Oleomonas cavernae: one gene and its partners. The protein of the gene in region 1 interacts with the protein of each later gene in a pairwise test. Links are inferred from orthologs where the notes say so. Each region holds a gene or a part of one and is shown on either strand. Other genes may lie near its edges.

Region 1 (11,057 bases):
CCAGGCCTTCGCCCGCACGCTGGGCGACGAGGGAAACCTGCGGTCACTCGGCCAGCACGTCCTGCGCGGCCGCCGCGAGCCCACGGAAATCTTCACGGTCGATGACGGCAGCTAGAGCCGGCCGGCGTGTGGGACAGGCATTGTGCGTCCTTCGAGACGCCACTCTGCGAGTGGCTCCTCAGAATGAGGAGGTTTTTTTGCCATTAAGATTCTCCTCATCCTGAGGAGGCCCGGAGGGCCGTCTCGAAGGACGCACCATGGCCGTGCGATCAGGCCAGGTCGTCGACCTCGGCCGGCGACAGCTTGCCCGGCACGATGGTGATCGGCACGCGGAAGGTGCCGGACATCTGGCCGGCCAGGGCCGAGACCAGGGGGCCCGGCCCCTCCGATCCGGTGCCGGCGCCCAGCACCAGGATGCGGATCGTGGGATCTTCCTCGATCAGCTTCAGCAACTGCTCCCGGCGCACGCCCTCGCGGATGATCAGTTCCGGGATCATGCCGGCCACCCGCTGGACATCCTCGGCCAGGTCGTGAAGCACCGCCTCGGCCTCGTCGCGGGCCTCGTCGCGCATGATCTGGGCGACCCCCAGCCATTGCGGCATGTCGGACGGCGGCTCGATCACGAACAGCAGGGCGACCATGCCCTTGGTCTTGAGCGCGCGGCGCGCGGCATAGCGCAGGGCCAGGCGACACTCGGGCGTGTCGTCCACCACCACCAGGAACTTGCGGACGCTATCGGCGCCTGGCGGCACCGCGGGCGTGGTCTCGCTCATGTCAGGCTCGCTCTGGCTGGATCGATCCAGATGGTGCCATCGCCGCGCCTCACTTGTCGAGGATCGCGGCGATCTCGCGCAGTTGGGTGCGCGCCCGCAGCAGGAAGAAGCCCTGGGCGACCAGATGGTTGGGCAGGAACTGGCCGTCGAGCTGGCCGTTCCAGACCATGATGGGATGGAACATCGCCGTCTCCTCGAGGCTGGCGATGGCTTCGTCCCAAAGCGGCGCCAGGCCGCGCTCGGTGATGATCTGGTCGAAGTCCTGGCGCAGGCCCTTCATGATCAGGAAGTAGCCATAGGCCTCGCCCTTCACTCGGTAGAACAGGTCGTCGCAGGTGAAATCGAAGATGTTGCCGCTCTCGTCGCGGATCTGCTTGTCGAGGGCGGCCGAGATCGAGCCGACGTCGAGCGCGATGCGGGAGATCGCGGCCTGCAGGTTGTCGGCCCGCCGGTCGAACACCGCCTTGCCGGCGGCGACATTCGCGTTGTAGGCGTTCAGCGCGCGAATGCCGGCGCGGTACTGTGCCTCGGAGGTTGCGGTCGGCAGGATCGAGGTGGAGAGGTCGAAGACCCACTTGGTACCGGAGTACTGCAAGGTGCTCAACGCCTCGGCCAGGTCCTTGTCGACTTCGCCCGAGCCGCGCACGCGGCCGATCTGGTCGCGCAGCTCGATGGCGAAGGTCGCCACCGCATCGACGATGCCCTGCTGGAAGTTCGGCATGTTGTCGAGCGCGCCCGACGGGAAGAAGAACGGGTCGTTGGCGACCCAGCCGTTCACATTCACCTCGCGGTCGACCAGGGCGGCGGCGACCGCCACGGCCCGGCTGGCACCGGGGGGGACCATCGATGTTGCAGGCGCGAAGGACAAGTCGTCGTCGACCTTGTGGGCGATCAGCATGCCGATGGGATAGTACAGCAGGAGGATCGCGGCGATAATGATTCCAAGGGTTTGCCAAACCCAGCGGCGGCGCCACAGGCCGCTGAAACGGCCGCCGCCACCCTCCGTGAAGACCTTGCTGCCGGCCATGATCGCCCCCTGGTTTGCAGTATCGGTGCCAATAGTCACGAGGTCGCGGGCCGGGTCAAGTCGTGCCGCAACGCGGTATCCATTGCTTATGTAACTCAAATGGTCTAGGCATTTAGGTGCGATCGGGGTTACCTTATGTAATGCCGTGGTGTAAACGGCGCGGGTTTGCCGGTAGCGAGAGCACGCCGGAACCTCAATCCCGGTTGAACCGCACGGGGTGGTTGCCCGGGCAAATTCTATTCGGAACGCGACAGGGGGCACGAAGCACATGGCCGCTAAAGGCAAGAATACGGTTGTCGGGCCGTCTCATCCCGGCGTCAACATCGCCGATGCGGTGCTGGCAAAGCTGGGCCTGACCCAGGATCAACTGGCGAAGCTGACCGGCGTTTCCCGCCGCACCATCAACCAGCTGGTGAATTTCCGCCGCAATCTGACCGCCGACATGGCGCTCCGCATTGCCAAGGTTACCGGCACCTCGGCCCGCGAATGGCTGGAACAGCAGATCGCCTACGACCTGCACCAGACCGAGCAGGCGCTGTCCAAGATCCTCGCCAAGATCCCGCATGCCAGCTCCAAGCCGGCCAACCCGACGCCCAAGCCCGCCCCCAAGGCGGCGAAGCCTTCGGCCAAGCCGGTGGCGAAGGTGACCAAGGCCAAGCCGGCGGCCAAGCCCGCCGCCGCCGTCGCCAAGGCTGCTGCCAAGCCCGCGACCAAGGCGGCGAAGGCCAAGCCCGCCGCGGCCAAGCCGGCGAAGAAGGTCGCGAAGAAGAAGAAGTAGAAAGAGCCCTCTCCGCCCTTCAAGGGGGGAGAGGGTTGGGTGAGGTGGGTGGTCGGCTTAGGGCGCGACTGTGCCCGCGACCACCTCACCCTCCCGTCGCTCACGCGACAGGCCCCTCCCTCTCCCCCGCAAGCGGCGGAGAGGGGATGAACTCAGAGGAAGCCGACGATCCGCTTGGTCTCGGCCAGGATCGGTGCGGCGATCGCCGCCGCCCGCTCGCCGCCCTGGCGCAGCACCCCGTCGACATAGCCGGGATCGGCCACCAGGCGGCGCATCTCGCCCGTGATGGGCGAGAGCACGCTGACCGCGCGTTCGGTCAGGGCGCGCTTGAAGTCCGAAAACTGCTTGCCGGCAAAGGCGGCCACGACATCCGCCAGGCTCTCGTCGGCCAGCGCGGCGTAGATCGTCATCAGGTTGGCCGCCTCGGGCCGCGCAGCCACCTCCTCGACCGTCTCGGGCAGGGGCAGGGGATCTGTCTTGGCGCGGCGGATCTTCTGTTCGATGTCGTCGGGACTGTCGGTCAGGTTGATGCGCGACTGGTCGGACGGGTCCGACTTGGACATTTTCTTGGTGCCGTCGCGCAGCGACATGACGCGGGTCGCTTCCCCCAAGATCAGCGGGTCGGGCGCCGGGAAATGTTCGACGCCGAAGTCGTGGTTGAACTTCTGGGCGATGTCGCGGGCCAACTCCAGGTGCTGCTTCTGGTCCTCGCCCACGGGCACGTGGGTCGCCTTGTAGGCCAGGATGTCGGCCGCCATCAGATTGGGATAGGCGAACAGGCCGACCGAGGCATTCTCACGGTCCTTGCCGGCCTTTTCCTTGAACTGGGTCATGCGGTTGAGCCAGCCCATGCGGGCCACGCAATTGAAGATCCAGGCGGTTTCGGCATGGGCCGAGACCTTGGACTGGTTGAACAGGATCGAGGTCGTGGGATCGATGCCGGCGGCGATCAGGCTGGCCGCGACCTCGCGGATGGCGCGGGTCAGGTCGGCCGGATCCTGCCAGACTGTGATGGCGTGGAGATCGACGACGCAATAGATGCACTCGTGGTCGTGCTGCAGCTTCACCCAGTTGCGGATGGCGCCCAGGTAATTTCCCAGATGCAGGTTGCCGGTGGGCTGGACACCGGAAAAGACGCGGGGCTTCGACATGGGTGAGGTGCTCGTTGCTGTTGTCGCGAGGTGTTATGGCGCGCCCGGCACCGGCCGGTCAACCAAAGCGAAGCAGCCGCTTGAGGTCGGCGAGCCCGATCGCCCCGGTCGCCAGCGCCGCCAGCAGGAAGGCCAGGCCGCCGCTGCCGACCAGGAACAGCAGGGTACCGATCCGCCACAACAGGTCGCGGGCGAAGAAGGGCCGGGCCAGATATTCCAGGCCCAGCAGGACGACCACCATCACCGCCGTCGCCAGGACCAGGCGCAGGCTGCGCGTGATCAGCCGGGTATCGGGCACGAAATAGCCGCGGCGGTGCGAGGTCAGGCCCAGTTGCCCGACATTGACCCAGGCCGCGACCGTGGTGGCGATGGCCAGGCCCACATGTTCCAGCGACCACAGCAGCGACAAGGCGACCACCAGGTTGGCGATCATGGCGATGATCGCCAGGCGTACCGGGGTGCGGGTGTCCTCGCGGGCATGGAAGCCGGGCGTGAACACCTTGGTCGCGACGAAGGCGGGCAGGCCCAGGGCGAACATGGCCAGGGCATCGGCCGTCGCCCTGGTATCGCCGGCGGTGAAGGCACCGTGCTGGAACAGGACACCGATGATCGTCTCGGGCAGGGTGACCAGGGCCGCCGCCGCCGGCAGGGTCAGCAGCAAGGCCCCTTCCAGCGCCCGGTTCTGGCTGTGCAGCGCCTGCTCCATGTCGCCCTTGGCAAGCTGGCGCGAGAGGATCGGCAGCAGCGCCGTCGAGACGGCGATGCCGATCACGCCCAAGGGCAACTGGTTGAGCCGGTCGGCATAGAACAGGAACGAGACCGCGCCCGAAGGCAGCAGCGACGACAGGATCATGTCGACGAAGACGTTTACCTGATAGACACCCGCCCCCAGCACGGCGGGCATCAGCAGGGTGAAGAAGCGCCTGATTTCGGGGCTGACGCGCGGCCGGTAGAGGCGCAGCGACAGGCCCGCGCGCTGCAGCGAGACGGCCAGCCACAGGAATTGCGCCATGCCGGCGATGGTCACCGCCACCGCCTGGGCGTGGGCCGGCTCGAAATGCCGGGCCGGGCCGATCAGCGCGCCGATCAGGATCAGGTTCATCACGATCGGCGTGCCCGCCGGGGCGGCGAAGCGGTGATGGGCGTTGAGGATCGCCCCCATGAGCGAGACCAGGCTGATATAGGCAAGATAGGGGAAGGTCAGCCGGGTGAGTTCCACCGCCAGGGCGAACTTGGCCGGATCGGCGGTGAAACCCGGCGCCAGGACGTGCATCGCCTCGTTGGTGAAGACCATCACCAGGGCGACGAAGCAGGTCACCACCAGGGTCAGCAGGGTGCCGATCTGGCCGGCGAAATAGGCCGCCCTGGTTTCGCCGTCGGGCCCGCTCAGCAGCCGGGAATAGAGCGGCACGAAGGCCGCATTGAAGGCCCCCTCGGCAAACATCGCGCGCAGGAAATTGGGCAATCGGAAGGCGATGATGAAGCAGTCCGCCGCGACACCGGCGCCCAGCACGGCGGCAAACAGCGTATCGCGGACAAAGCCCAGAATCCGGCTGCCCATGGTGAAGCTGCCGATGGTGGCGACGGACCGGAGCAGAGCCATGGCGCGGGACGGGATCCTTCAGCGGGTCGCGGCGCGGCGCGGCCGGGCCGCGGTGTCCGCCCCGGCGGGGCCGGCGCCGACGACCGTCACGCTGCCGGCGGGCGGCGGCGTCAGCACGTCGATCAGGCGCCGCTCGATGGCTTTGAGCTTGCCGCCGTGGCGCACCTTGTGGCCGAACAGGTCGGAGACATAGAAGACGTCGACCGCGCGTTCGCCATAGGTTGCGATATGGGCCGAGCGGATGGTCAGGTTCAGGCCGAACAGGGCGCGGGTCAGCTCGAACAGCAGGCCCGGCCGGTCGCGGCCGTTGACCTCGATCACCGTCATGCGGGTCGAGGCGTTGTTGTCGATCAGCACCCGGGGCACCACGGTGAAGTTCATGGTCCGCTTCGACGGTGCCGCCCGGCCTTCCAGAATCTCGCGCGGGCGCACGCTGCCCATCAGCACCTGCTCGATGGTGGTAGAGAGCTTGGCCAGGCGTTCGGGCCGGTCGAACGGGTCGCCCTCGGCGTCCTGGATGGTAAACACGTCGAGCGCCATGCCGTCATGGGTCGTGAAGATCTTGGCGTCGACGATCGATGCCCCGCAAACCGAGATCGCCCCGGTCACGCGGGCGAACAGGCCGGCGTGGTCGGCAGTATAGAGCGTCACCTCGGTCACGGCGCGGAAGCGGTCGATGCGGGTCGCCAGGGTGAGCGGGGCATTGTCGCGGTCGGCTTCGCGGATCAGGCGGGCATGGCGCTCGATCGAGGGGGCGTCGGTCGACAGGAAGTAGCTGTCGGGGCAGCGGCGGAAGAAGGCCTCGATCTCGTCCTGGCGCCAGTCCTTGAGCCGCGCGCTCACCTCGGCGTGGCCGCGGGCCAGCCGGTCGCGCCCGGCGGTGACATGGCCACCCGACAGCAAAGGCTCGGTCTCGTGATAGAGGGTGCGCAGCAACTGGCCCTTCCAGCCGTTCCAGATGCCCGGCCCCACGGCGCGGATATCGGCGACGGTCAGCACGATCAGCAGGCGAAGCCGCTCGGGGCTCTGCACCAGTTCGGCGAAATCCTGCACCGTCTTGGGATCGGTGATGTCGCGCTTGAAAGCGGTGTTCGACATCGCCAGGTGGTAGCGCACCAGCCAGGCGACGGTCTCGGTCTCGGCCTCGGTCAGGCCGAAGCGCGGGCACAGCCGCTCGGCGATCTCGGCCCCCACCACCGAATGGTCGCGGCCGCGGCCCTTGGCGATGTCGTGGATCAGCACGGCGCAGTACAGCACCCGGCGCGACAGGATCTTGGCGACGATCTCGTCGGCCACCGGGTGTTCCTCGGCCAGTTGCCCGGACTCGATTTGATGCAGCACGCCGATCGCCCGGATGGTGTGCTCGTCGACCGTGTAGACATGATACATGTCATATTGCATCTGGGCGACGACACGGCCGAAATCGGGCACGAAGCGGCCGAAGACCCCGGCCTCGTTGAGGCGGCGCAGGGCAGTCTCGGGGTCCTTGCGGCTGGTCAGGATGTCCAGGAACAGTCGGTTGGCCTCGGGGTCGGCGCGCAGGGTGGCGTCGATCCGCTTCAGGTTGCGCGTAATCAGGTGCAGCGCATGGGGGTGGATGTCCAGTTCCTGGCGCTGGGCCACCTCGAACAGGCGGATCATGTCGATGGGGGCAAGCTCGAACTGGGTGTCCTCGATGACGCTCAGCCGGTTGCCTTCCTGGAGGAAGCCTTCCAGTTTCTTGGCGCGCTTGGGGATCCGCAGCAGCTTCAGCCGCGACGAGCGCCCGCGCGCCTGCTCTTCCAGGTTGGCGCAGAAGATGCGGGTCAGGCTGCCGACGTCCTTGGCCACCAGGAAGTAGTGCTTCATGAAGCGCTCGACACCCTTGGTGCCGGCGTGGTCGGTATAGCCCAGGCGCCTGGCCAGTTCGGGCTGGACATCGAAGGTCAGGCGTTCCTCGGGCCGGCCGGTGACGAAGTGCAGGTGACAGCGCACATCCCACAGGAAATTCTCGGCCTTGACGAAGCGGCGGTATTCATCGGCCGAGAGCACGCCCTTGCCGACCAGGTCGGCGGCGTCGTCCACCTTGTGGATGTATTTGGCGATCCACCACAGGGTGTGCAGGTCGCGCAGGCCGCCCTTGCCCTCCTTCAGGTTGGGCTCGACCGTGTAGCGGGAATCGCCCATGCGGCGGTGGCGGTCGTCGCGCTCGGTCAGCTTGGCTTGCAGGAAGTCGGTCCCGCTGCCCGCCATGACGTCGCGGGTGAAGCGGTCTTTCAGTTCGGCATAGAGCAACTGGTCGCCCCACAGCCAGCGCATCTCCAGCATGGCGGTGCGGATAGTCTGGTCCTGCTTGGCCAGGCGGATGCACTCGTCGACCGAACGGGTGGCATGGCCGACCTTCAGCCCCAGGTCCCACAGCAGGTAGAGCATGAATTCGATCACCTGCTCGTGCCAGGGCGTCTCCTTGTAGGGCAGCAGGAACAGGAGGTCGACGTCCGAACCCGGCGCCAGCTCGCCCCGGCCATAGCCGCCCAGGGCGATCAGGTCCAGGCGCTCGCCCGCCGTCGGGTTCACGATCGGATAGAAATGGCCGACGGTGAAGTCGTGCAGGGTGCGGATGATCTGGTCGACCAGGAAGCACAGGCCGGCGGCGGTCTCGCGGCCGGTCGCCTCGGTCGCTTCCAGGCGGCGGCGGCATTCGGCCCGGCCGGCGGCCAGGGCGGCCTTGAAGATCTGCACCAGGCGGATGCGCGTGGCGGCGTTGCCCAGTTTCTCGGCGGCCATGGCATCAAGCGTCTCGACCAGCTCCTTGCGGTCGATGATCGTGCGGCGATGCTTGACGGCGATATCCATGCGTTCCTCGGGCTCTTTCCGCCCCTATAGGTAAGGCATGGCCAGTCCGCCGTCGACGGGGCGATGGCAGAATTGACGCCAGGGCGGGGCTGGCGCCGCCCCGCGGTCTTTTCAGGTGCTCATCGAGACCTCGAAAGGAACCGAGACGTCGATCAGGGCCGGCGCCTCGCTGATGAAGCTGTGCAGGTCGGACGGTGTCGAATGACGGGCGACCAGCCACAGCTGCGGATCCTTGGCCGAGCGGCGGATATCGAAGTCCGGGCTGCTGGCCGCCCGGTGCGGGGGCTGGGCCAGGGCGTGCAGGCGGCGGCCCAGTTCCTCAGCCTGGCCGGCCTTGGCCCGGACAAAGGCGAGATTGATCGGTTGGGGCATGGTCGAAATCCTCATGGGTCTTGGGGGGTCAATTGAGGCCGGCGGTGGGGCGGACGATGATCTCGTTGACGTCGACATCGGCCGGCTGTTCGACGGCAAAGGCAATGGCGCGGGCGATGGCGTCGGGGCCGATCGCGATCTTGCGGTATTCCTGCATGGCGGCGCGCGCGCCGGGATCGGTGATCGAATCGGCCAGTTCCGAGGTGGTGACGCCGGGCGAGATGGTGGTGACGCGGATGTCGTCGTTTTCCTGGCGCAGGCCGTCGGAAATCGCCCAGACGGCGTATTTGGTGGCGCAATAGATCGCCGCGGTGGGCACCACCCGATGGGCGCCGATCGAGGCGACATTGATGAACTGGCCCCAGCCCTGGGCCTTCATCACCGGCAGGCCTGCGGCGATGCCGTTCAGCACGCCGCGGATGTTCACGTCGATCATCCGCTCCCATTCCTCGACCTTGAGTTCGCTCAAGCGCGACAGGGGCATGACCCGGCATTGTTGACGATGACGTCGACCTGGCCGAAGGACTCAACGGCAAAGCCGATGAAGGCCTCGGTGTCGGCGCGGCTGGTGACGTCCAGCGCCCGGAAGCGGGCCGAGCCGCCGGCCGCGCTGATCTCGGCCGCCAGGCTCTCCAACCGGTCGGTGCGCCGGGCACCCAGCACGACATGGGCGCCGCGGCGCGCCAGTTCACGGGCGGCGGCTTCGCCGATGCCGCTGCTGGCCCCGGTGATGGCGATGACTTTTCCCTCGATGCTCGACATGGTCGGGTCCCTTGCTGCGATCCGGCGGCGGACGGTCCGTCGCGGTGACAGGGACGATTATTGCCCGATCCTCCAGGCAAGCGTTAGACCAGGGCTACACCGTTCTTGCCCGATCCTCCAAAGTGCGGGCGGCAGGGTTCAGACCGGTACCCCAGCATCGGGCACGGCGCGCAGGCGGGCCATGTCGCGCAGGGGCGGGGCGCCGAACAGGCGGCTGTATTCGCGGCTGAACTGGGACGGGCTTTCATAGCCCACGTTGAAGCCGGCGGTGGCCGCATCCATGGCCTGGCCCAGCATCAGGCGGCGCGCCTCCTGCAGGCGCAACTGCTTCTGGTATTGCAGCGGGCTCATCGAGGTGACCGCCTTGAAATGCAGGTGTAATGCCGAGGGGCTCATGCGGGCCTGGGCGGCGACGTCTTCGATGCGGATGGCCTCGCTGAAATGGCGCTTGATCCAGCCGATCGCCCGGTTCACCTGCTGCAGCTTGCTTTCGGTCTTGGCGATCTGGCACAGGCGCGGGCCCTGGTCGCCGAGGAACAGGCGATAGAGGATTTCCCGCTCGGCCAGGGGCGCCAGGACCGGGATGTCGCGCGGGTTGGCCAGCAGGCGCACCAGGCGGATCGCCGCGTCCAGCAGTTCAGGGGTGACGTCGCTCAGCGCCAGGCTGGTGCCCGGCGTGTCGCCGGCGGCGGCCCGGTCCAGGCCCAGTTCCATCATCATCGCCCCCAGCATGCCGGCGTCGAGATCGAGGCGGAAACACAGGTAGGGCTGCGCCGGCGTCGCTTCGATCACCTGGCCGACCACGGGCACGTCGACCGACACGACCAGGAACTTCGCCCGCCATAGAAATGGACCTGGTCGCCCAGGATGACCTGCTTGCGGCCTGAGCGACAATGCACAGGGCCGGTTCCTGCAGGGCATGGATCGGCGCGCTAGGCCGCGAGGCCCGGATCAGCGAGACGCGGGGGATCGCGGTCGCGGCAACGCCGTCCTGATCGGTGTATTGCCCGATCAGGGCGGCCAGTTCGTTCGCACCGGTCACGGCAATGCTCCTGAGGGCGAGGATTTGCCGATATTACCGGAAGGCGCCCGGCCACGGATATCCCGGTTGGCCGCCATTCTTGCCTAATTCTCCAAGATTGCCAAGTTGAAGCCTTCCGCGGCGGTGGGGGCGACGAAGTAGCTGGTGATCAGGTCGAATTCCGCCTCGCTGGCGGCGAAGTCATGCGCGCCGGCCAGGTTGCGGGCCTTGAGCCGAGCCTTGCACACGGCATCGGGGACATCGAGATAGTGCAGCTGGTGGTCGGCTCCGGCCGCCTCGAAGATGCTGCGCATCCATTGCCGGTTGGCCAGGGTGTTGGCGGGGAAGTCGAGCACCACCGACAGGCCGGCCCGCAGCAGGGTCTCGACATGGCCGCCCATGACCGAGCGCAGGCGCGCGGCGTTGCGGACATAGTCGGCGACCGAGGCTTGCTCGCCGGGATAGAGCCGGGCCAGCCAGTGATCCTCGCTGATCAGGACGGTGCCGGGCATGGCCGACAGGCGGGCGCAAAGGGTGGATTTGCCCGCGGCGATCTTGCCGCAGACCAGATGCAGGGTGGCCAGATTCAGGGTGGCGGGCATGGTTTCCACAATCCTTGTGGCGGGGCATCGATTGGCGATGCCGGATCTGAACGAAACGGCGACGAACCCGGCCTGGCGTTCAGGCCGGGTTGTTAATTCGGCCGCCTTGCCGGGCGACCGCCGTTTGCCGATG
Region 2 (10,443 bases), 470 kb from region 1 along the record:
TAAGCGATGGTCGACATGGGGTTGATCCTTGATCTCGTGGGCATAAGATGTGCCCCGGGTGGCGCCGCCGCCAGGGAGTTCTAGTCATGAACTCATCAGCTTTTCTCATGAGGTCGGTGCGTTGATCGGTCGCGGCAACTTGCCCTCGCTGAATGCGTTGCGCGCCTTCGAGGTGGCCGGGCGCCTGCAGAGCTTCTCGAAAGCGGCGGGCGAACTGGGCGTGACCCAGGGCGCAATATCCCGCCAGATCAAGCTCTTGGAGGGGCAGTTGGGGATCGACCTGTTCCACCGCACGGCGACCGGCGCGGTGCTGACGGTCGAGGGGGCGAAATTCCTGCCGGTACTGACGCAATCCTTCCATCGCATGGCCGAGGCGGCGGCGGCCCTGCATGACGATCCGGGCAGGCTTGCGCTGGGCGCACCGCCCAGTTTCGGCATGCGCTGGGTGATGCCGCGGCTGTCGCGCTTCCAGGCGGAAAACCCGCGCATCGACGCCCGCCTGACCATCACCACCGACGAGATCGGCGACCTGCCCGGTTTCGACGCCGCGGTCCACTATGGGGCGACGCCGCCGCCCGGCTTCTATGCCCTGCGCCTGGCCGGCGAACGCCTGATCCCGGTGGCGGCGCCCCGGCTGATCGACGGCAACCCGCCCTGAAGGTCCCGGGCGACCTGGCCCGCCATACCCTGATCGACACCAGCGAAGATCGCCGCTATTGGCGGCTGTGGCTGGAGGTGGTGGGCCTCGACACGCTGAAGGGCGAGCGGGCGCAGGTGATCACCATCCTGGACATGGCCCTGCGGGTGGCCGAGCAGGGCCTGGGCGTCGCCATCGGCGACGTGCCGCTGATCGCCGACGATATCGCCCTGGGGCGCCTGGTGGCGCCGTTCCGGTCGAGGTGCCGTCAGGCTTCTACCATTGGCTGGTGGCCCGGCCCGAGGCCAAGGACCGGCCCAAGATCAAGGCCCTGTTCCGCTTCATGGAAAAGGAGGCCCAGGCGACGGCCCGGCTGAAACTGACCGTGCCGCCGCGTGGCTGAGGTTCAGTCGATGAAGAAGCCGGGGCCGGTGTGCACCAGCAAGACCATCAGCACGATGGTCGAGAGCGAGAACAGCGCAAAGCGGATCATCACGATGTTGATCGTGCCCTGTACCAGGCTGTGCAGCACCCGCAGGCCGACATAGGCCCAGCCGAGCAGGACGCTGAGCCCGTCCGCCTGGCCGCTAAGCTGAACCGCGAAGGCCAGGGCGTAGAAGATCGTCGGCTGTTCCATCAGGTGGTTGTAGTTTTCCGCCACCTGGCGAACCTCGGCGGGCAGGACATTCAGCGAGCCGGGATGGCGCGCGTCCTGCGGGTTGAGCCCGGCCTTGCTCATGGCCGGGATGCGCCTGGCATACATCCAGATCCAGACGAGCAGGGTCCAGGCGATCAATGTCACGATGGGGGCAAGCATGTCGGCTCTCTGTTCTTGTTCTTGCGCAACGGTGGCATAATACGACCGAGCCGTCGAGAGTCGCCGCGGGCGGGGAGGTTACATGGTCGCAAAGACGGACTTGAGCGGTTTCAACTGTTCCCTGGCTAGGAGCCTGGACATCGTCGGCGACTGGTGGACCCTGCTGATCCTGCGTGATGCCTTCCTGGGAGCGGATCGTTTCGGCGAATTCCAGGCCAGCCTGGGCATCGCCAAGAACATCCTGGCGCGCCGCCTCGAAGCCCTGGTCGACCAGGGGATGCTCGAGCGCGCCGGCACCGCGGCCCGGCCGACCTACTGGCCGACGCAGAAGAGCCGCGACCTGCTGCCGGCCATGCTGGCCCTGATGCAATGGGGCGATCGCTGGACCGCGCAGGGGCGGCCGCCGATGCGCGCCGTCGATCCGGCCGGCAACGAGATCGCGCCCGTCACCTTGCGCGATGCCGGGGGGAAGACTGTGCCCCCGGCCGATGTGCGCTTCGTGCCCGGCCCCGGCGCCACCCCGCGCACCCGGGGCTATATGGCCGCAGTTCAGGCGAAAGTCGCGGGCGACTAGCCGGTAATCGGTGTCGCCGCCGCGGCGGCGACGCCCTGCGCGGCGAGGATGCCCAGACTCTTCTCGATCCGCACGGTGTCGCAATAGACGTGGAAGGCCGTCACCCTGCCCCAGCGGATGGTGATGACGAAGGCGCCCTGGTTGGGCAGGGGCCTGCCTTCGCGGTCGAAGATCGTGTCGGTCCATTCGACGGCGGCGTGGCTGCGCCAGGGCGGGCCGCTGACGAACAGCTTCTTGATGTCGAACTTGATGCCGGGAAAGACGGCGGCCAGCCGCCGATACCATTCCTCGATGCGGGCGTGGGTCACCCGCCGGCCCGACATGGCGTGATCGCCGGCAAACCAGTGTTCGGCCTGCGGGTGAAACTGCCGGGTGATGAAGGGGTAATCGCCGGCGTTCAGGCGGCTGAAGACGGTGCGCAGCTTGCGCCTGAGGATGAAGTGATACATGCGGCATCCCCTCTTGCCGCGCCATGCGGGCAACGGTTGCAAGATAGCACTGTCGCCCGCATGGTGGCAATATGAAACCGATAAGGCTTACTCGGCGGCCATCGGGAGAAGGGCGGGGATCTGGGCCTCGTCCTGTGCCGGCTTCAGGCGGCCCAGGGCCTGGGCCAGGCGGCGCCAGCAACGCTCGCCCGTGGCACCCTTGCGCCACGCGATGCCGATGGTGCGGCCGGGCGCCGGGTCGGGCAGGGGGCGGACCACGGTGCCGTCGCCGACATGGCTTTCGACCGACACGGCCATGGCCGGCAGCAGGGTGATGCCCTTGCCCCGGGCGACCAGGCGCGACAGGGTCGAAAGCGAGGCGGCACGAACCGGCCCGCGCTTCTGGGTCTCACCGCACAGGCTCAAGGCCTGGTCGGCCAGGCAATGGCCTTCCTCGAGCAGCAGCAGGGTGCGCTCGGACAGATCGTGCAGCGACACCTGCGGGCTGCCGGCCAGGGCATCGTTGTCGGGCAGCAGCACGAAGAAGGATTCGGCAAAGGCGGTGGCGGTTTCCAGGTCGCGGCCCAGGGTGCCCTGGTCGGGTAGGGCCAGCAGGGCGGCATCCAGCGTGCCGGTGCGCAGGCCGGCAATCAGGTCGGCGGTGCGGCCTTCGACCAGTTCCACCCCCTCGGCGGCATAGGCGCCGCCGAATTCCACCGCGTCGGGCCCCAGGTAGGGGGCCACGGTGGGGATCACGCCCAGCCGCAGGGGCCGGGCCGCCGCCGCCACGCCCAGGGCGCGCAGGCTTTCAACCTCGTTGAGGATGCCGCGGGCCTTGGCGATGACCGCCTCGCCCAGCGCGGTCGGGGCGACGCCGCGGCGCGACCGGGTCAGCACCAGGCCGTCCAGCGATTGCTCCAGAAGCTGGATCTGGGCGGTCATGGCCGGCTGGCTGACATTCAGCGTCGTGGCCGCCTTGCGGAAACTCTGGTGGTCGGCCACCGCCACGAGATAGCGCAATTGGCGCAGCGAGATCGACATGATCATCCCTTCCTATCATTCGTTTGCATATGTGATTGGAATTCTTCCAAACAAGGCGGAAAGATCGCCGCAGCGGGCGATTCCGGCCGCTTGCCGGTGCCCAAAGCGTCTGCCGCCGATCGCGCTTGCACTGTCATGGTGCCCATCTAAGCCTATTTGCGAATGACTTGCAATTGCGTTCGCGAAACCGCTAGATTGCACCATGCAATTTGGGAAGGAATGCGGCATGCAGGACGATGACGGCGTCGGGCTGGCGACCACGCTGATACCGGCCGAGACGGCCCGGCGAAAACGGCCAGGGGCGGCACCGGTTCCTCGCCTGCCGGTGGAGCCGACGGTGCAAGACCTGCGTTTTGCCGGGCAGCTTGCCCTGTGGTCGCTGCGCCAGGGCCTGGCCCTGTTGAAGGGCGACAGCGATACCAGGCACCTGATCGAGGAAGCCTTCGCGGTGGCCGAGGTGCCGCGTGCCCTGGCGCCGCTCGAAGCGTTCCTGCGGATCGTCGCGGCCGGTGCCCTGCGCCCGGTCGAGCTGCGCAGCCCCCTGGTCGTCGCCCTGGGTCATGACGAGGCGGTGATCCTGCGGGCGCTCGCCGCCTGCCAGGCCGGCGAACCGGGTCTCGCCGGGGCGGTGCTGGGTGCCCTGCTGCCGCCCTCGGCCGCACGGGCCGCCGCCGCGGCCCTGGCCCATGTCGGCGCTGCCTTCGCCCTGCAGGGCCTGCGCCTGGCCGATGCCGACGACGGCCGCCTCTCGGCCTTGGAAGCCGTGTTCGCCCAGGGCGCGATCAGCGCCCGGGTGCATTGAGGCTGATTGCCCACCTCCCGATTTCGTCATGCCCGGCCTTGTGCCGGGCATCCACGTGAACTCGGTGAGGCCGGTGTCCACGTGGATGGCCGGGACAAGCCCGGCCATGACGGTTAGGTAATGTGTCGGGTGGCTAGAACCGCAGCCGTCCCGCGGTGATGTCCTCGTAGACCGCGGCCGTCAGCGGCTTGATGCCGCCCAGGTCCGGGTGGCGGATGTAGAGCGGCTCGGCGACCTTGCCGGGATCGAAGCCGTCCTTCACCAGGTCCACCTTGCGGTGCTTGAAGGTGCCGGTGATCTCCATCTCGGCCTTGACGCGGATGAAATAGGGCTGGGAATAGGCCGGCAGGGCCTTGCCGATGTGGGCGTGGAAGGCTTCCAGGTCGAGGTCGTCGCCCGCCACCAGCGAGGCCATGCCGGCGCGCCCGTCGGTGCCCGGCACCTGGACGCCGTAGACGTTCACCTCCTTGATGCCGGGGAAGGTCGACAGCGCCTCGGCCACCTCGGCGGTCGAGACGTTCTCGCCCTTCCAGCGGAAGGTGTCGCCGATCCGGTCGACGAAATAGAAGTAACCCTGGGCATCGCGGCGCATCAGGTCGCCGGTGCGGAACCACTTGTCGCCCTTGGTGAAGACGTCGCTCAGGATCTTCTTTTCGGTCTCTGCCTTGCCCTTGTAACCCTCGAAGCGCCCGACGGTCTTGTTGGGGTTCTGCGGGATCAGGCCGATCGTCTCGCCCGGCTCGTCGGGCGCGCATTCGATGCAGAAGCCTTGCGCATTGCGCACCGGCTGTTCGGTCTCGACGTCGAACTTGATGATCTTGGTGTTGAACACCCGGTCCAGATAGAACGGGATGCGGCCGATGGCGCCGACCTTGCCGTCGGCGTTCATCAGGATGACGTTGCCCTCGGTCGCGCCATAGAATTCGCAGACCCGGCCGATGTTGAAGCGTTCCTGGAAGGTCGGCCAGATTTCCGGGCGAAGGCCGTTGCCGCAGGCGACGCGGATCTTATGGGCCTTCTCCTTGGGGTGCTCGGGGCTGTTCAGCAGGTAGCGGCACAATTCGCCGATATACTGGAACAGGGTCGCGTCGTAACGCGAGACATCCTCCCAGAACTGCTTGGCCGAGAATTTGCGCTTCAGGATGACGGCGCCGCCGACCGACAGCATCGAGCCGACCGCGACGATGCCGCCGGCCGAATGATAGAGCGGCAGCACGCAATACATGCGGTCGCGCCAGGTCGCCTCCATCGCGCCGGCAAAGCCGTTGGAGGCCTGCAGGAAGCGGTAGTGGCTGATGTGCGCGGCCTTGGGATTGCCCGTGGTGCCCGAGGTGTAGATGTAGAAGAGGTTGTCGCGGCCCTTCAGCTTGGGCCGCGCGCTGCGCGGCAGTTGCGTCTGCGGCTGCTGCGCCACCGCCTCGTCGAAGCTCGCGGCCCCGGCCACCGTGCCGCCCTGGGCCCAGACCTTGGGCGTGGTTTCCAGCGAGCCGGCGATGGCGGTGAAGGCTTCGCCCAGCTCGGCGTCGACGATCACGTGCTTGGCCGCGGCGACGTTCAGGCCGTGGGCCAGGGGCCCGCCGGTCAGGTTGGTGTTGATCAGGGCGATGGTGGCGCCCGCCTTGGCCAGGCCGAACCAGGTGGTGATGTAGTCCGGCTTGTTGTTCATCAGGAGCGAGACGATGTCGCCCTTTGCGATGCCGATCGACTGGGCCCAGTGGGCGACCTGATTGGCCCGGGCGTCGAGCTCGCGCCAGGTGATCACGTCCTTGTCGAAGAAGATCGCCGGGCGGTTGATGCTGCGGCGGGCCTGCTGCTCCACCATGTCGACGACGGTATAGGTGCCGTCGAGCTTGGCCACGCGCACCCGGCGCAGCACGTCGAGCATGCCCCGGGCATAGCGCAGTTCCAGATTGGTGCGTCCCACGACGCCGGTCGGATCAAGCTTTGCCGCACTGTCCAGAATGCCGTTGAACATAGCGTCTCCCCTGGGCTTTGAGCGCTTTCCTATACCGATCGACCGGACCGGTCCAGCGCTTCATGATTATTTGTCATTTTAATAGGCGCGACAACGTGGGCCGGCGCCCGCGGCGTTGAGCGGCACGAAACGCAAAGCGACGGGAGACGCCGAACCAGACCGGCCCGCCCGCGTGGGGCGCGCGGGCCGTCGATCAGCCCTGTATCTGGCCTTGATAGCCAGAAGCGGGCGCCAGCGCCACTGCCTCGACATAGAAATGGCGCACCTCCGGGGCGACCGCCTTGACCGCGGCCTCGAGCGCGCCGATGGCCGCCTCGATATCGTCGCCGGAGAGGCCGCCGCGGAAGTCGAGCGAGACCAGCACGATCAGGTCATGGGGCCCGAAATGGACGCTCAGGATCTCGCCCACCGCCTCGATGCGGGGATCCCGGGCGACCGTGGCGCGGATGGCGTCGACAACCTCGGGCGCCGCACCTTCGCCGATCAGCAGGCCCTTGCACTCCACCGCCAGGATGACGGCGGTCAGCAGCAGCAGCACGCCGATGACGATGGCCGCGATGCCGTCGAAGACAGGCATGTCCAGCAGTTGCCCCAGCACGATACCGGCCAGGGCGACGACGAGGCCGGCCATGGCGGCGCTGTCTTCCAGGAGGACGGCGACCAGGCTGGGATCCTTGGTATCGCGAATCGCCCGGATCATCGATTTGCCGCCGCGGCCCTTGTTGAATTCTCCCAGGGCGACCGAGAAGGAATAGGCCTCGAACAGGATCGCTACGCCCAGGACGATATAGTTGACCAGCGGGTCGTGCAGTTCGCCAGGCTCGCTCACCGCATGGATGCCCTCATAGAGCGAGAAGCCGCCGCCTAAGGCAAAGATCAGGATCGCGACCAGGAACGACCAGAAATACAGCTCCTTGCCATAGCCGAAGGGATGGCGCGAATCGGCCGGGCGGGCGGCGCGGCCCAGGCCGTAGAGCAGCAGGAACTGGTTGCCGACGTCGACCAGCGAATGGATGCCCTCCGAGAGCATGGCCGACGAGCCGGTCCAGAAGGCGGCCGCGAACTTGGTCACCGCGATGCCGGCATTGCCCAGCGCCGCCGCAATGATTGCCTTTTTGATGAACCCGACATGCCGGAAGCCCCCGAACCCGATGTGCGGCGAGTGTACGGAGTCGGGCGCCTCTTGTGCAGTGCCAAAGAAAAAAGGGGAATGCACCGCACTCCCCCGTGCCCGCCGATACGACGGAAGACCAGGACATCCACTGCCTGGCCGGATCCGGTCGCCCGGACCCGGCCAGGGGTGATCAGTTGTAGGCGCGTTCGCCGTGCTCGGCGACGTCCAGGCCCTCGCGCTCGGCATCCGCCGGCACGCGGAGACCGACCACGACGTCGACGATCTTGTAGAGGATGAACGAGCCGATGCCCGACCACAGCAGGGTGATGCCGACGCCCTTGGCCTGGCGGATCACCTGGGTCAGGGTGCCGTCATAGATCGCGGGCAGGGCCGGATCCAGGTAGTTGACGATGCCGGCGCCGCCCAGGGCGGGATTGACCAGGATGCCGGTGGCGATGGCGCCGATGATGCCGCCCACGCAGTGGATGCCGAAGACATCCAGGCTGTCGTCGTAGCCGAGCGCGTTCTTCACCGTGGTGACGAAGAAGAAGCACACGATCGCGACGATGAGGCCCAGGATGATCGCCCCCATCGGGCCGGCGAAGCCGGCCGCCGGGGTGATCGCGACCAGACCGGCGATGGCACCCGAGACGGTACCCAGCAGGCTGGGCTTGCCCTTGATCAGCCATTCGACGATCAGCCAGCCGAAGGCCGCCGCGGCGGTGGCGACGAAGGTGTTGATCGCGGCCAGCGAGGCATAGGCGTTGGCTTCGAGGTTCGAACCCGCGTTGAAGCCGAACCAGCCCACCCACAGCAGCGCCGCACCGACCATGGTCAGGGTCAGCGAGTGCGGGGGCATCGCTTCCTTGCCGAAGCCGATACGCTTGCCCAGCACGAGGCAGCCCACCAGACCAGCGATGCCGGCATTGATGTGCACGACGGTGCCGCCGGCGAAGTCGATGGCGCCGAAGCCGAAGATCAGGCCAGCCGGTGCCTCGGCCGCGCTCGGGCCGCCCCAGAACCAGACCATGTGGGCGATCGGGAAGTAGATGAAAGTGACCCACAGGGCGATGAAGAGCAGCAGGGCCGAGAACTTGATGCGCTCGGCAAAGCCGCCGATGATCAGGGCCGGCGTGATGCAGGCGAAGGTCATCTGGAACATCACGAAGGTGAGTTCGGGGATGGCGACACCCTTGGAGAAGGTCTCCGACAGGGTGGTCACGTCGACCCCGGCGAGGAATGCCTTGCCCAGGCCGCCGACATAGTCGTTCATCGAGCCGCCGTCGGTGAAGGCCATGCTATAGCCGTACAGGCACCAGATGATCGCGACCATCGCGGTGATGGCGAAACACTGGGTCAGCACCGACAGCATGTTCTTGGCGCGCACCAGGCCGCCGTAGAACAGGGCGAGGCCGGGCACCGACATCATCAGCACGATCACGGCCGAGATCAGCATCCAGGCGTTGTCGCCCTTGTCGACGGTCATGGCCGGGGCCGCGGCGGCCACGGCTTCAGCCGCCGGGGCGGCGGCATCGGCCGCCGGAGCAGCGGCATCCTGCGCGAAGGCCGCAATCTCGGGCACCATTATCGCGGCGCCCGCTGCACCCAGCAGGAGGGGGAGTTTCCAGGACAGTTTCATATGAAGGACCCTCTCGTCGGCGCTCAGAGCGAATCTGGGCCGGTTTCGCCGGTACGAATGCGGATGGATTGCTGAAGGTCGACGACGAAGATCTTGCCGTCGCCGATCTTGCCCGTGTGGGCGGCCTTCTGGATCGCCTCGACGACCTGCTCGACGATTTCGTCGGCGACCGCGGCCTCGATCTTCACCTTGGGCAGGAAGCTGACGGTGTATTCCGCACCGCGGTAGATTTCGGTGTGGCCCTTTTGCCGACCGAAACCTTTCACTTCGCTGACCGTGAGCCCAGGCACACCAACGGCTGCCAGGGCTTCGCGCACGTCATCCAGTTTGAATGGTTTGATGACGGCCATGACGAGTTTCATGGGTGTTCCCCTCACGATTGACCTAAGGGCCGCGCCAGCCCGACAAACCCCCGAAAATGAAGGCCGGGCACGCTTACCCCGCCGACTAGGAGTCAAGAACCATGCCAATTCAGGGCCAAGGCTAATCCAGGGCCAATCATTGGCTGTGCGCGGGCCGATTATCGCCATGATTTGGCCAAATTGCTGCACAAAAGACCAGCAATGCACAAATAATGTGCAGCGTGCGTGCGCCGCAACCCAGGCTTTCCGCCCTCGCCTTGTGCAGTGCGGATCGCTAGTGTCGCGCCATCATGGCCGATCACAGAAAATCCCCTGCCGCGCGCGCCGCCGGCTTTCGTCCCCGCCAGCCCCGGCCCAAGCTCGAGGCCGAGATGGCGGCGGTGGTGCTCGACGCGCTGATCGCGATCGAGGCGGGGCGGGCGGCCGACAAGGTGCTGAAGGCGGCCTTCGACAAGCGCAAATGGCCGCCGCCGGCCCGTGCCCGGATCGCCAAACTGGTTCTGGGCCTGGTGCGCCATCGCCGGCAGATCGACTGGTGGCTGGATCACGTGGGCTCGCGGCCGGCGCCGCTGGCCCGCCTGGTGGCGGCCCTGGCCCTGCTCGACGGCCTGGACAAGCCGGGCATCAACAAGCACCTGCCCGACCTGCCGGCGCCCGAGAAGCGGGCGGCGGAGAAGCTGATCCAGCGCAGCCTCGATCATCCCGACCAGCCGGCCGCGGTGCAGGCCAACCTGCCCGACTGGCTGATGAAGCCCTTTGCCCGCCGGTTCGGCACCAGCCTGGCGGCCGAGGCGGCCGCCCTGTGCGGCGAAGCGGGCCTGGACATGCGTGTGAACACCATCAAGGGCACGCGCGACGCCGCCATTGCCGCCCTGGCCGAGGACGGCATCATCGCCTGGCCCACGCCCCTGTCGCCGGTCGGCCTGCGGGTCGACGGCCGGCCGCCCATCGCCCGCAGCCGCGCCTGGCGCGAGGGCCTGGTCGAGGTCCAGGACGAGGCCTCGCAGCTTGCCGCCCTGGTGCTGGGGGCAAAGCCCGGCGAACGGGTGCTCGA
Region 3 (3,136 bases), 2.5 Mb from region 1 along the record:
AGCGGCCCTTGTCCAGGGCTTCCAGCGCTTCGCGCAGGGAGCCGCAGACGGTCGGGACCTGGGCCAGTTCTTCCGGCGGCAGGTGGTACAGATCCTTGTCCATCGGCTCGCCGGGATGGATCTTGTTCTGGATGCCGTCGATGCCGGCCATCAGCATGGCCGAGAACGCCAGGTAGGGGTTCGCCAGCGGATCGGGGAAGCGCACTTCGACGCGCTTGGCCTTCGGGCTGGTGCCGTAGGGGATACGGCACGAGGCCGAACGGTTGCGGGCCGAGTAGGCCAGCAGCACGGGGGCCTCGAAGCCCGGAATCAGGCGCTTGTAGCTGTTGGTGGTCGGGTTCGTGAAGGCGTTGATTGCCTTCGCGTGCTTGATGATGCCGCCGATGTAGTACAGGCAGGTGTCCGACAGGCCGGCATACTTGTCGCCGGCGAAGGTCGAGTTGCCGCCCTTCCAGATCGACTGGTGGACGTGCATGCCCGAACCGTTGTCGCCCTTGATCGGCTTGGGCATGAAGGTCGCGGTCTTGCCGTACTGATAGGCGACGTTCTGGACCACGAACTTGTAGATCTGGATGAAGTCGGCGGCGCGCACCAGGGTGGTGAACTTGATGCCCAGCTCGTGCTGCGAAGCGGCCACTTCGTGGTGGTGCTTCTCGATCGGCAGGCCCATCTCGCCCATGACCGACAGCATCTCGCCGCGCATGTCGTTCAGGGTGTCGACCGGCGGCACCGGGAAGTAACCGCCCTTGACCGCGGGACGGTAGCCGAGGTTGCCGCCCTCGAAGGACTTGTCGGTGTTGTAGGGGCCTTCGATGTCGTCGATCTCGTACGAGACCTTGTTCATCGCGACCTTCCACTTGACATCGTCGAACACGAAGAACTCGGCCTCGGGGCCGATGTAGACGGTGTCGCCCAGGCCGGTGTAGCTGACATAGGCCTCGGCGCGCTTGGCGACCGAACGCGGATCGCGGCTGTAACCTTCACCGGTCGCAGGCTCGAGAATGTCGCAGAAGATCACCAGCGTGGGCTGGGCACAGAAGGGGTCGATGACCGCGGTCGCCGGATCCGGCATCAGGATCATGTCCGACTCGTTGATCGGCTTCCAGCCGGCGATCGACGAGCCGTCGAACATGGTGCCGTCGGTGAACAGGTCCTCGTCGACCACGCTCTCGTCCATGGCCAGGTGCTGCCACTTGCCCTTGAAGTCGGTGAAGCGCAGGGAGACGTACTTGATCCCCTTGTCCTTGATAAGCTGTAGGACGGTCTTGGCGTCTGACATGGTCTCAGATCCCGGTTGGTGGTTGGTTCAAGAAACTTGGGTGGTTGGAAATCAGATTGCATCCGTGCCGGTTTCACCGGTGCGGATACGGATAGCCTGCTCGACGGGGCTGACGAAGATTTTTCCATCGCCGATTCGCCCGGTCCGGGCGGCCGTCTGGATGGCCTCGATCGCGCGGTCGACGAGATCGTCTTCCAGCACGATTTCCAGCTTCACCTTGGGCAGGAAGTCGACGACATACTCGGCACCGCGGTAGAGCTCGGTATGGCCTTTCTGGCGCCCGAAGCCCTTGGCCTCGGTCACCGTGATGCCCTTGAGCCCGACTTCGTTCAGCGCTTCCTTCACTTCGTCGAGTTTGAACGGCTTGATGATCGCCTCGATTTTTTTCATCGCACCTGAATCGCCTTGGCAGGTTTGGACGGCCTGAACTGCCGCCACGCTTCATATGCACGGGGCGTGCCAACGGGAGGTGGTCATCGATTTCGAGTACGCCTCAGAGCAGAACGGGCAGGTCCCAGACCCGCGCTGTCTAAATTGTGGGCGGACTGGCTAAATTTTGTGCAATTTGGGGGCCTTGTGCGCGAGCATTCGGGCATAAGACCCCGTGGAAGGCGATTTGCCGCGACGCTATGATCCGGCCATGAAAGCGCTCAACCCTCATTTCGCGTCCCTGGGGACGACCATCTTCACCGTGATGTCCGCCCTGGCGGTCGAGCACGATGCGATCAACCTGGGCCAGGGCTTCCCCGACGAGGACGGGCCGGCGGATCTGCGTGCGATCGCCGCCGGGGCCGTGGCCGACGGTCCCAACCAGTACCCGCCGATGATGGGGGTGCCGGCGCTGCGCCAGGCGGTGGCCGATCACGACCGGCGCTTCTACGGCCTCGACTACGACTGGCGGACCGAGACGCTGGTGACCTCGGGCGCGACCGAGGCGCTGGCCGCGGCCCTTTTCGCCCTGCTGGCGCCGGGCGACGAGGTGGTGCTGTTCGAACCGCTCTATGACAGCTATGTGCCGATCATCCGTCAGGCGGGTGCCATCCCGAAGTTCGTGCGCCTGTCGCCGCCCGACTGGTCGATCCCGCCCGGCGCGCTGGAGGCGGCCTTCGGCCCGCGCACCAAGCTGGTGCTGTTCAACACCCCGATGAATCCCACGGCCAAGGTGTTCACCGGCGCCGAACTGGAGCGGATCGCCGGCCTCGCCCGGGCGCACGACGCCTATGTCCTGTGCGACGAGGTCTACGAGCACCTGGTGTTCGACGGCCACCGCCACCTCGCCATCGCGACGCTGCCGGGCATGCGCGAGCGGACGGTGCGCATCGGCTCGGCCGGCAAGACCTTTTCCTTCACCGGCTGGAAGGTTGGCTATCTGTCCGGCCCGGCCAGCCTCATCGGGGTGATCGGCAAGGCCCACCAGTTCCTGACCTTCACCACCCCGCCCAACCTGCAATTGGCGGTGGCGGCGGGCTTGAACAAGGACGACGGTTATTTCGAGGGGCTCGGGCAGAGCCTGGCCGCCAAGCGCGACCGCCTGGCCGAGGGCCTCCAGGCGGTGGGCTATCGAACCCTGCCTGTGGAAGGCAGCTATTTCGTCACGGTCGATATCACCGGCGTGGGGCCGGCGCTCGACGATGCCGAGTATTGCAAGTGGCTGACCGCCACGATCGGTGTCGCCGCGGTGCCGGTCAGCGCCTTCTACGCCGATGCCGACCCGCCCCGCCACCTGATCCGCTTCTGCTTCTGCAAGCGCGACAGCGTGCTCGACGCGGCCATCGAGCGTCTGCGCATCGGCCTCAAGGCTGCGGCTTGACGGGGCGGGACGGGCGGCGTATACGCATCGGCCTCTGTGGCGGGCGT

The links.
Region 2: the proteins of D3874_RS23325 (region 1) and glnK interact in binary tests that used the Escherichia coli proteins (3 or more experiments, as listed by UniProt). The link is inferred for Oleomonas cavernae from one-to-one orthologs.
Region 3: the proteins of D3874_RS23325 (region 1) and D3874_RS11010 interact in binary tests that used the Escherichia coli proteins (3 or more experiments, as listed by UniProt). The link is inferred for Oleomonas cavernae from one-to-one orthologs.

What each region holds. Positions count from the first base shown.
Region 1 is NZ_QYUK01000011.1:4,027,628-4,038,684, reverse strand. The notes cover bases 5,151-8,487. They hold D3874_RS23325 ([protein-PII] uridylyltransferase), read right to left. Parts: upstream 8,168-8,487; coding sequence 5,351-8,167; downstream 5,151-5,350. Other genes in these bases: D3874_RS23320 (hypothetical protein), read right to left, coding at 8,279-8,487; murJ (murein biosynthesis integral membrane protein MurJ), read right to left, coding at 5,151-5,332. Also shown: D3874_RS23355 (adenylate/guanylate cyclase domain-containing protein), read left to right, coding at 1-115; D3874_RS23350 (universal stress protein), read right to left, coding at 270-773; D3874_RS23345 (DUF2333 family protein), read right to left, coding at 823-1,800; D3874_RS23340 (HigA family addiction module antitoxin), read left to right, coding at 2,069-2,578; trpS (tryptophan--tRNA ligase), read right to left, coding at 2,731-3,729; more of murJ, read right to left, coding at 3,788-5,150; more of D3874_RS23320, read right to left, coding at 8,488-8,539; D3874_RS32210 (SDR family oxidoreductase), read right to left, coding at 8,568-9,023; D3874_RS32205 (SDR family oxidoreductase), read right to left, coding at 9,005-9,301; D3874_RS23310 (AraC family transcriptional regulator), read right to left, coding at 9,440-10,123; D3874_RS23305 (AAA family ATPase), read right to left, coding at 10,427-10,924.
Region 2 is NZ_QYUK01000011.1:3,557,343-3,567,785, reverse strand. The notes cover bases 7,721-10,443. They hold glnK (P-II family nitrogen regulator), read right to left. Parts: upstream 9,390-10,443; coding sequence 9,051-9,389; downstream 7,721-9,050. Other genes in these bases: D3874_RS21125 (RsmB/NOP family class I SAM-dependent RNA methyltransferase), read left to right, coding at 9,680-10,443; D3874_RS21135 (ammonium transporter), read right to left, coding at 7,721-9,027. In the rest of the region: D3874_RS21185 (DUF1127 domain-containing protein), read right to left, coding at 1-17; D3874_RS31340 (LysR family transcriptional regulator), read left to right, coding at 122-658; D3874_RS31335 (LysR substrate-binding domain-containing protein), read left to right, coding at 655-1,014; D3874_RS21170 (MAPEG family protein), read right to left, coding at 1,044-1,454; D3874_RS21165 (winged helix-turn-helix transcriptional regulator), read left to right, coding at 1,537-2,028; D3874_RS21160 (nuclear transport factor 2 family protein), read right to left, coding at 2,025-2,477; D3874_RS21155 (hydrogen peroxide-inducible genes activator), read right to left, coding at 2,565-3,497; D3874_RS21150 (hypothetical protein), read left to right, coding at 3,724-4,299; D3874_RS21145 (long-chain-acyl-CoA synthetase), read right to left, coding at 4,433-6,274; D3874_RS21140 (cation diffusion facilitator family transporter), read right to left, coding at 6,468-7,379; more of D3874_RS21135, read right to left, coding at 7,579-7,720. UniProt on the Escherichia coli protein: Involved in the regulation of nitrogen metabolism. Regulates the activity of its targets by protein-protein interaction in response to the nitrogen status of the cell.
Region 3 is NZ_QYUK01000011.1:1,520,253-1,523,388, reverse strand. The notes cover bases 1-2,800. They hold D3874_RS11010 (P-II family nitrogen regulator), read right to left. Parts: upstream 1,670-2,800; coding sequence 1,331-1,669; downstream 1-1,330. Other genes in these bases: D3874_RS11005 (aminotransferase), read left to right, coding at 1,920-2,800; glnA (type I glutamate--ammonia ligase), read right to left, coding at 1-1,279. In the rest of the region: more of D3874_RS11005, read left to right, coding at 2,801-3,089. UniProt on the Escherichia coli protein: P-II indirectly controls the transcription of the glutamine synthetase gene (glnA). P-II prevents NR-II-catalyzed conversion of NR-I to NR-I-phosphate, the transcriptional activator of GlnA. When P-II is uridylylated to P-II-UMP, these events are reversed.